Regions from separate parts of the Pseudomonas sp. GD03875 genome, predicted to be linked through region 3. Evidence: riboswitches for the same ligand, from Rfam matches in the RefSeq annotation. Region 3 holds a riboswitch; each other region holds the start of a gene.
The links. A riboswitch is a leader RNA that binds a small molecule or an ion and turns the genes downstream of it on or off. The one in region 3 is predicted to bind cobalamin.
Positions count from the first base shown of each region.

Region 1: another riboswitch for cobalamin. It lies ahead of N5D30_RS18530 (TonB-dependent receptor); the one in region 3 lies ahead of cobW (cobalamin biosynthesis protein CobW).
Region 2: another riboswitch for cobalamin. It lies ahead of N5D30_RS25480 (TonB-dependent receptor); the one in region 3 lies ahead of cobW (cobalamin biosynthesis protein CobW).

Region 1 covers NZ_JAOCCV010000023.1:53,457-56,724, forward strand. Annotated here, with positions in the region: gene N5D30_RS18530 (TonB-dependent receptor) at 1-1,541, opposite strand, end outside; cobalamin riboswitch at 1,688-1,897, opposite strand; gene N5D30_RS18535 (DUF1127 domain-containing protein) at 2,136-2,351, opposite strand; gene N5D30_RS18540 (low specificity L-threonine aldolase) at 2,722-3,268, shown strand, end outside.
Region 2 covers NZ_JAOCCV010000056.1:8,323-11,590, reverse strand. Annotated here, with positions in the region: gene dxs (1-deoxy-D-xylulose-5-phosphate synthase) at 1-23, shown strand, start outside; gene N5D30_RS25485 (LysR family transcriptional regulator) at 111-1,028, shown strand; cobalamin riboswitch at 1,059-1,287, shown strand; gene N5D30_RS25480 (TonB-dependent receptor) at 1,375-3,268, shown strand, end outside.
Region 3 covers NZ_JAOCCV010000002.1:139,660-142,927, forward strand. Annotated here, with positions in the region: gene cobN (cobaltochelatase subunit CobN) at 1-156, opposite strand, end outside; gene cobW (cobalamin biosynthesis protein CobW) at 300-1,349, opposite strand; cobalamin riboswitch at 1,445-1,647, opposite strand; cobalamin riboswitch at 1,708-1,929, shown strand; gene N5D30_RS02105 (CbtB-domain containing protein) at 2,029-2,214, shown strand; gene N5D30_RS02110 (CbtA family protein) at 2,226-2,942, shown strand; gene N5D30_RS02115 (cobalamin biosynthesis protein) at 2,947-3,268, shown strand, end outside.

The DNA of each region.
Region 1 (3,268 bases), on a different contig from region 3:
GTGGCGTCGCCGCTCCAGCTCCAGCCGGGGGCGAAGCGCCACTGGGCGTCGACTTCGAGGCCGCGCACCTCGATCTCGCCGTCGCCGTTGACCCATTGCTCGCCGTGCAGGCTGATCAGGTCGGTGATGTCGCGGCGGAACAGGGTGGCGCTGGCGGTCAGCGGGCCGCCGTCGAAGTCCAGGCCCAGTTCGGCGTTGCGGCTGCGTTCCGGCTTGAGGTCGGGGTTGCCCATCTCCGAGCCGGGCTCGTTGACGTAGAGCTGCTCGGCATTGGGCAGCTTGAAGGCGGTGCCGAACTGGCCGCGCAGCTTCCACTGCTCGTTCAGGTCGTACAGCGAGGTGAGCATCCACACGGTGGCGCCTTCGCCGCCGGACATCTTCTCGCGGCGCACGCCCAGGCTGGGGTGCCAGTCCGGTAGCGCGTCGATCCGCGGGCGCAGCTGGGCGTAGAAGGCGTGGGCCTCGGCCTCGTTGTTGTCGATGATCAGCACGTCGTCCTGGCCCTCGAACCACTGGTTGTCGTTGCCGAATACCAGTTCGTGGCCGCCGGCCAGGATGGCCTTGCCCTCGATCTGCGCGCCCCAGTCGGTGAAGCCCCAGTAGTCGTTGCGGTTGAGCGTACGGGTGCCGCCGCCCTGCAGGTTGTAGATCCGCGTGTAGCGGGTGTCCCAGTCGTTGATGTGGGTCTTGGCGAACCAGCTGAAGTCGTCGCTCAGGCGCTGCTGGAAGGTGGCCGTGGCGATCTGGTGGACGCGGTCGTTGGTGGTGCTGCGGTTGGAGGTGGGGCGGGCGAAGTCCAGGTCGGCCTCGCTGTACTGGTAGAACAGCTCCAGCCGCGCGTCCTCGCCGAAGGCCTGGATCGCCTTGCCGCCCAGGGTGGTCACGTCGTAGGAGCGGCGCTCGTCGCTGACGGTGGCGGTCATGTCGCGGTCGCGGTAGGGCTGGTAGCCCTGCGAGCGGTGGCGGCTGGCGTAGCCGAGCAGGCCCAGGTCGCCGAAGCCGTTGGCGAGCACCCTCTCCACCCGCGCGTCGCCGTTGCGGCCCTTGAAGCTGTCCAGGCCGAGGTTGACCTCGCCGCTGGCGTCGCGGCTCTGCGGACGCCGGGTGACGATGTTGATGACGCCGGACACCGCCTGGGTGCCGAACAGGATGCCCTGGCCGCCCTTGAGCACCTCGATGCGCTCCACCGCGGTGGTCGGCAGGGTGTCCAGATAGATGCCGCCGTACAGGCGGTTGTTCAGGCGCACGCCGTCCAGCAGGATCAGGGTGTCGTCGTTGCGGCCGCCGAGCAGGGAGAAGGTGCCGGTGTCGAACGGGCCGTTCTTTGGCGCCACGTACAGGCCGGGGATGTACATCTGCAGGACGCGGGACAGGTCGGCGCTGGGGCCGGCGCGTTCGATCTGCTCGCGCTCGATAATGTTCAGGTGGCTGCCGTAGCGGGCCATTTCCGCCACGGCGGTGGATTCCACCGAGGGCGCGCTGATGGTCAGGGTGTCCAGGCCCAGGGGCTGCGCCGCCAGGGGCGCGGCGAGGCCGCACAGGAGGATGCCGGTCGCCAGCGGCGCACGGCGGAACAGGGATGAACGGGAAAGAGCCAAGGTGATCGCCTCGAAACGGGTTTCGCAGGCGCGCGCAGACAAGGGCCTCCCGTGCGGGCGGACCATCGGTTACGCCCGCCCACCGCGGGTTTGCCAACAAGGGTCCAGGCCGGTCTCCGGGCTTGCGAGACTTGGGGCGTTCGCCTTCCCATGCCGAAGCACAGTGGCAGAGTGAACACCCGGCTCGCATACCGTTGCGGGGGCAGCGCCGGACTGGCTCGCCGAGGGGCGGAGCATTACCGGCTTCCCGTTTAACTTCGCGCGCGGCGGCGCGAGACACCTGGATCGGCGCGCATGAGACCAGCGTGCCGGCGGCGGGTCAAGTCGCGGTGGGCGTGGCGAGAGTTGTCAGTCCCCGAGAAACCGAGCGGGCGGGGCGATCCGTGGCACTCAAGGGCTGTGTGCCAATTTGTTGCGTGGAGTGCGCCGTGCGCACCGAGCCCTGCGGAGGCTTGCTGGTGCGCGCGGCGCACCCTACGAAGCGGGCATAAAAAAGGGAAGCGCTCGGCTTCCCTTGGTGACGGCGGGTGTCGCGGTTCAGCGCCAGAACGGCTTGTCGATCTCGATGGCGCGGTCGTAGGTGCTGATGCCGGCATCGGCCAGCAGGCGCTCGTCCAGGCGGGCGAGTTCGCGGCGGCTGCTGATGCGGCGCTGCCAGAGCAGCAGGGTGCCCAGGACGCGCAGGGGCAGGTTGCCGCCGCTGGCCGGGCTCTGTTGTTGGAACATGAGGTCGGAACCGAGTATGCGTTCCATGGTGGTGCTTCCTTCCGCTTCGCGCGGGGTTAGAGGGTGTCCTACTGGAAGCATATTTTCCTGACTGGATAGTCGATTTTATAGACACAGCTGGGCTAAATTGCAGGGCTATTAGTTAGGCGGCTTTGTAACTGTTCTGCTTCTATGGCTGCAACTGTACTGGTCATAAGTGGAAAGTCCTGCCGTTTCAGAACCTGCACGAATTTCGACCGGCCATGGCCGTTCCGGCGAGAAATAGATGCCGGTACAGTTTTTCGCTGGCCTCTTTTGAAGTCGTATCTGTTATTGCCCCAAATCGCTCGACTGTCGCTGCCGGACGCCACGGCGCTGGCGTACAGTTGAGCGACTGCCCTGCCAGGAAGCACACACCATGACCGACCATACCCAGCAATTCGCCAGCGACAACTATTCGGGCATCTGCCCCGAGGCCTGGGCCGCCATGGCCGAGGCCAACCGCGGCCACGAGCGCGCCTATGGCGAGGACAGCTGGACGGCCCGTGCCGCGGACCGCTTCCGCCAGCTGTTCGAGACCGACTGCGAGGTGTTCTTCGCCTTCAACGGCACCGCGGCCAACTCCCTGGCCCTCTCCTCCCTGTGCCAGAGCTACCACAGCGTGATCTGCTCCGAGACCGCCCACGTCGAGACCGACGAGTGCGGCGCGCCGGAATTCTTCTCCAACGGCTCCAAGCTGCTCACCGCGCGCACCCTGGCCGGCAAGCTGACCCCGGACTCGATCCGCGAGGTGGCGCTCAAGCGGCAGGACATCCACTACCCGAAGCCGCGCGTGGTGACCCTGACCCAGGCCACCGAGGTGGGCACCGTGTACCGCCCCGACGAGGTCGCCGCCATCAGCGAGGCGTGCAAGGCGCTGCGACTCAACCTGCACATGGATGGCGCGCGCTTCTCCAACGCCTGCG
Region 2 (3,268 bases), on a different contig from region 3:
GCCTGGAACAGCTGCAAGGCTGAGGCAGGCCGGCAGCATCCGCGGCGGCATCACAGGCTGACCCGGCGCCGCGCCATGCGCGGCCCCGGCCCGTACGGAACGGATGCGGCATGGACATCAAGCAGCTCAAGTTTCTCGTCGCCCTCGAACGGACCCGCCACTTCGGCCTGGCCGCGACCGACTGCCATGTCACCCAGCCGACCCTGTCCATGCGCCTGCGCGACCTGGAGGACGAACTGGGCCTGGAGCTGATCCGGCGCAACCAGCGCTTCCTCGGATTCACCCCGGCGGGCGAGCGCATCCTGGCCTGGGCCCACAACCTGCTGGACGCGGAAGCCGGCCTCTATGCCGAGGCGGCGGCCTGCCGCGGGCAACTGGTCGGCACCCTGCGCCTCGGCGTGGTGCCGCTGGCCGGGCTGGACCCCATCCGCCTGGTCGAACTGCTGTTCGCCAGCCATCCGCAGATGCGCTTCCAGCTGTTCGCCCTGAGCAGCGAGCAGATCCTCGAACAGCTCACCCGCAACCAGCTGGACCTCGGCCTGGCCTACATCGAGCGCCTCGCCACCCGCGAGCACTTCACGGTGCACAGCCTGGAGCCCACCGCCATGGGTCTGCTCCACGACACCCGGCACTTCCGCTTCGACCCCGCCGGCCTGGGCTGGCAGGCGGTCGCCGAACTGCCCCTGGGGCTGCTGTCGGCCGGCATGCACTTTCGCCAGTCGATCGACCACGCCTTCCGCCAGCGCGCCCTCAAGCCGCAGCTGCGGCTGGAGACCGACTCGATCTTCCACCTCTTGCAGGCGGTCGGCGCGGGCCTGTGCTGCGGGGTGGTGCCACTGGACGCCTCGCTCCAGGCCCACGACGAGCACCTGCGCCTGGTGCCCATCGAGGACGCCCATACCCTCGCCCCGCTGAGCCTGATCATGGCCAGCGGCGCGCCGCGCTCGCCGCTGGCGGAAGCCTGCTTCGAGGACATCCGCCGCAACCTCGCCCAGGCGCTGCGGGGCGACGCGCTGCTGCCGCGATAGCACTTGTATTGGCGGGGCCAAGCGCTTAAGGTCGCGCGCACCCATCCAGGTGTGCCGGACGAAGCCCCTCGGCCTCGTCGCCACGGCATTAAACGGGAAGCCGGTGCGTTCCCCGCGAACCATCCCGGCGCTGCCCCCGCAACGGTAATCGACCCCGATCGCTGATCGGCGTCCGCTCGAAGCCACTGTGCCCAGGCACGGGAAGGCGGGCGGATGGGAGTCGAGAGCCCGGATACCGGCCTGCATGGTGACCACTGGTGTTGCGGAGGGCGGCACCATCAGGTGCGGCCGCCCGCCACGCCTGCTCCTGCCCTCCTCGAAAGCCTGACCTTTTGAGGAACCGATGATGAAGATTTCCCGTCTCGCCCTGGCCGTGGCGCTCGCCCCCGGCCTGACACTCGCCGACGACCTGCCCCTGGACCAGGCGCTGAAACTGTCCGACACCGTGGTCACCGCCAACCGCGAGGCCCAGCCGCGCGGCGAGAGCAGCGCGGCGGTCAGCGTGTTCACCCGTGAGGACATCGAGCGCCTGCGCCCCGCCAGCGTCGGCGAACTGCTGTCGCGCGTGCCCGGCGTGCAGGTGGTGCGCAACGGCGGCCGCGGCGCCAACACCAGCCTGTTCATCCGCGGCACCAGCAACGCCCAGAGCCTGCTGCTGATCGACGGCGTGCGCGTCGGCTCGGTCTCCGCCGGCGGCGCGGCGCTGCAGCACCTAAGCATCGAGCAGATCGAGCGGGTCGAGGTGCTGCGCGGCTCGCGCTCGGCCCTGTACGGCGCGGACGCCCTCGGCGGCGTGGTGCAGATCTTCACCCGCCGCGGCGAGAGCCAGGGCGTCAACCCGCAGCTGCGCCTGGCCGGCGGCAGCGACGGCACCTGGGAGCGCAGCCTGGGCGTGTCCGGCGGCGACGGGCGCACCCGCTACAACCTCACCGGCAGCCTGGTGGAAACCGACGGCATCGACCGCACCGGCCTGTCCTTCGACAGCGACCGTGACCACGACGCCTACCGCAACCGCAGCTTCGGCCTGAACCTGTCGCATGCCGTCAGCGACGTCCTGGAGATCGGCCTCAGCGCCTTGGACCAGCGCGGCAAGAGCGAGTACGACAACCCCTACGGCCGCTTCGACACCACCACCTACGAGACCTTCCCGGCCCAGCCCTGGAGCGAATTCAGCCTGAGCAGCATGGCGGCCTACGCGGACGCGAAGCTCGGCGACAACTGGAACAGCCGCCTGGAGCTGGGCCACAGCGAAGACCGCCAGGAAGACCTCGACAAGCTCTACCCGGGCAGCGACGTGTTCAACACCTACCGCGACTCCGCCGCCTGGCTGAACACCGTGGAACTGGGCAACGGCCACCAGCTGCGCGCCGGCCTCGACTACCTGAAGGACAAGCTGCACAGCGCCACCGCGTACAGCGAGGAGAGCCGCTGGAACCAGGCGCTGTTCGTGCAGCACGGCTACCGTGGCGAGCACTTCTCCACCGAGATCGGCCTACGCCACGACAAGAACGAGCAGTTCGGCAGCGAGAACACCTGGAACGCCGCGCTGACCCTGCCGCTGAACAGCGCCAACGAGCTGGTGCTGTCCTATGCCGAAGGCTTCCGCGTGCCCACCTTCAACGACCTCTACGGCCCGGACAGCTGGGGCGCCAACCCGGACCTCGACCCCGAGCGCTCGAAAAGCGTCGAGCTGCAGTGGCGCAGCCAGCTGGCGGAAGGCACCCGCCTGGAAGCCTCGCTGTACCGCACCGACATCCGCGACCTGATCACCTACGTCTGGGACCCGATGACCTACATCGGCCGCAACTACAACGTCGACGAGGCGCGCATCAACGGCTTCGAGGCGAGCCTGCAACAGGACCTGTTCGGCTGGCGCGGCAACCTGGCGCTGAGCATCATCGACCCACGCGACCGCGACAGCGGCCACACCCTGGCGCGCCGCGCCAAGCGCAGCCTGAGCCTGGACCTGGACCGCGACATCGGTGCCTTCGCCGTGGGCGCCAGCTGGCAGCTGTTCAGCCAGCGCTACGACGACGTGGCCAACCAGCGCGAGATTCCCGGCTACGGCGTGCTCGACCTGCGCGGCAGCTGGAAGGCCAGCGACGAGCTGGCCCTGGACCTCAAACTGGCCAACGTGCTGGACAAGGGCTACAGCAACGCCCTGTACCAGTACGCCGGCGACTACCGCTACTACGGCTATCAGGAAACCCCGCGCAGCCTGATGCTGGGCCTGACCTGGA
Region 3 (3,268 bases):
GGGGAAGTCTTCGGGCAGTTCGCGCGCTACCTCGGCCAGCAGCGACAGGTGGGAGTCGCCGGTGCAGAGGATCACCAGCTCGGCCGGGGTCTGGCCGAGGTCGGCGATGCTGTCGGCCGGCAGAGTGACGCCGGCCTGGGCGCGCAGGAGGTGCATGGGTCAGGGCTCCGAGTTGCCTGGGAGAGCCTCACCCCAGCCCTCTCCCAGGAGGAGAGGGAGTTGGGCCGGGTGCAGCTTTTCTCCCCTCTCCCCTCGGGAGAGGGGCCGGGGGTGAGGGAGCCGCAGTCGGCTCGCTCTCCTCACGCCAGCGCCGCCTTCAGCTCCGCCTCGATGGCAGCGCGGTCCAACTCCTGGCCGATCAGCACCAGGCGACTCTGCCGCGCTTCGTCGGCGCCCCAGGCGCGGTCGAAATGGCGGTCGAAGCGCTGGCCGACGCCCTGTACCAGCAGGCGCATGGCCTTGCCGGGGATGGCGGCGAAGCCCTTGACGCGCAGGATGCCGTGCTTGGCCACGGCGTCCTTGAGGGCGGCGAGCAGGCGCGCTTCCTCGGCTTCCGGCAGGACCACATCGAAGGAGTCGAACTCGTCGTGGTCGTGGTCCTCGTCTTCCTCGTCGTGGTGGGTACGGCGGGCGTCGATGTGCAGCTCGGTCTCGCAGTTGAGGCCGACCAGCACGCTCAGCGGCAGGTCGCCGCCCTGGGCCTCGATCACCTTGACCGATGGCGGCAGCTCCTCGGCCACCTCGGCGCGCACGGCGGCCAGGGCGTCGGCGTCGAGCAGGTCGGTCTTGTTCAACACCACCAGGTCGGCGCTGGCGAGCTGATCGGCGAACAGCTCGTGCAGTGGTGATTCGTGGTCCAGGTTCGGGTCCTGCTTGCGCTGGGCGTCCACCTGCTCGGGGAAGGCGGCGAAGGTGCCGGCGGCCACGGCCGGGCTGTCGACCACGGTGATCACCGCGTCGACGGTGCAGGCGGTGCGGATTTCCGGCCAGTTGAAGGCCTGCACCAGCGGCTTGGGCAGGGCCAGGCCGCTGGTCTCGATCAGGATGTGGTCCAGCTCGCCGCGGCGTGCCACCAGCTCGCGCATCACCGGGAAGAACTCTTCCTGCACGGTGCAGCACAGGCAGCCGTTGGCCAGTTCGTAGACGCGGCCGTTGGCTTCTTCCTCTCTGCAACCGATGGCGCACTGCTTGAGGATGGCGCCGTCGATGCCCAACTCACCGAATTCGTTGACGATCACCGCGATGCGGCGGCCGCCGGCGTTGGCCAGCAGGTGGCGCAGCAGGGTGGTTTTGCCGGCGCCGAGGAAGCCGGTGACGATGGTGACGGGAAGTTTGGCGAGCGATTGCATGGAGAGCCCCGGGGACGTCGTGGAATGGACGGACGGGCAGGGCGGGGCACGCGCGGACGAGCGAGGGCCGAACACCACCGGATCACCCCGCCCGGTTGTCGAAACGTTTGCGAGGCAGGTCTCCTGGCTTACGGCGTGCGGCAGCGTTGCCGCGCTTCCCCACCTTCCCGCCGGTTGGCAGTGGTCTGTCGGGGAGTCTCGTCCGTTCACAGTTGCGGGGGCAGCCAGGGCTTGAAAGACCCTGTTCCCTCTTAGCTTCTTCGGATGGCGAAGAAGAACCTCGGAAATGGCGCAAGGCTACGCAGTGCCTGGGATGCGGTCAACCGCGCGGTTGACGCTGGGTGGAGCTTCGTGATGTTCTAGAAAGGCTGTTTCAGGTGCCTCTCGCCGCCGTGCGCGAGGTGAAACGGGAAGCCGGTGGGCACTCTCCAGACCAGGGGAGGCGAGTCCGGCGCTGCCCCCGCAACGGTAAGCGATCGACGGGTCAACCACGCCACTGTGCCGAGCGCATGGGAAGGCCGACCCGGTTCCTGCAAAGGCGTCGCAAGCCCGGAGACCGGCCTGAATCCCTTAGTTTGGCAACCCGCGGTGGGCGGGCGTACGCCGGCTCGTGGCCCCCGTGGCCGTACTCGTGCTGCGTTCCTTCTACCGGTCCGTCAACCCCTGGAAGGTGCTCATCATGTCCAGCCGCACGCTGTCGTCCTCCGATTCCGTTTCGCTCCCGTTGTCCAAGCGCCTGACCATCGCCGTCGGCAGCTGCCTGCTCGGCGCGCTGCTGATCTTCTTCGCCGGCTTCTCGCACATCGAGGCGATGCACAACGCCGCCCATGATACCCGCCACAGCGCCGCCTTCCCCTGCCACTGAGACCGCCCGCCATGATCAAGCGCATCGCCCAGACCGCGGGCTTCTCCGGCCTGCTGGCCGCCATCGTCCTGACCCTGCTGCAGAGCCTGTGGGTCACCCCTCTGATTCTCCAGGCGGAAACCTTCGAGACCGCCGAGCCGGTGGCCGAGCACAGCCACGGCGAGCAGGCCGTCGCCCACGCACACGACGAGGCCGCCGGCCACAGTCATGGCGAGGAAGCCTGGGCGCCCGAGGATGGCTGGCAGCGCACCCTATCCACCGGCCTCAGCAACCTGGTGGTGGCCGTCGGCTTCGCCCTGATGCTGGCCGGCCTGTTCACCCTGCGTGCGCCGAACCGCACCTGGCAGGGCTTGCTGTGGGGCCTGGGCGGCTTCGCCGTGTTCAGCCTGGCGCCGTCCGCCGGCCTGCCGCCGGAGCTGCCGGGCACCGCCGCCGCCGACCTGCTGCTGCGCCAGTACTGGTGGATCGGCACCGCCGTCGCCACCGCAGCCGGCCTGGGCCTGATCGCCTTCGGCCGCAACTGGGCGTTGCGCGTCGTCGGCCTGGTGCTGCTGGCCGTGCCGCACCTGATCGGCGCGCCGCACCCGGAGGTGCACGAGAGCCTGGCGCCGGCCGCCCTGGAGCGCGAGTTCATCCTGGCCTCGCTGCTGACCAACGCGGTGTTCTGGGCCGCCCTCGGCCTGGCCGCGGCCTGGTTCTTCGGCCGTGGCGCCCGTCGGGACGCCTGAGCCGGTGACCATCGCCGGCCTCGGCTGCCGTCGCGGCTGCACGGCGGCCGAGTTGCGCGAACTGCTGGAACGGACCCTGCGGCAGCTCGCGCTGCCGCTGGGCGCGCTGGATGGTCTGGCCACCAGCGAGCACAAGCGCGGTGAGGCCGGACTGGTGCAATTGGCACATGACCTCGGCCTGCCGCTGGACTTCCACACGGCCGAGCAACTGGCCTGCCACGAGCCACAGATCAGCGAAGGCTCGGAGCAGGTCCGCGAGCTGACCGGCGCCGCCAGCGTGGCCGAGGCCAGTGCCCTGGCCTCGGCCAGCGAGCGCTCCGGTCGCG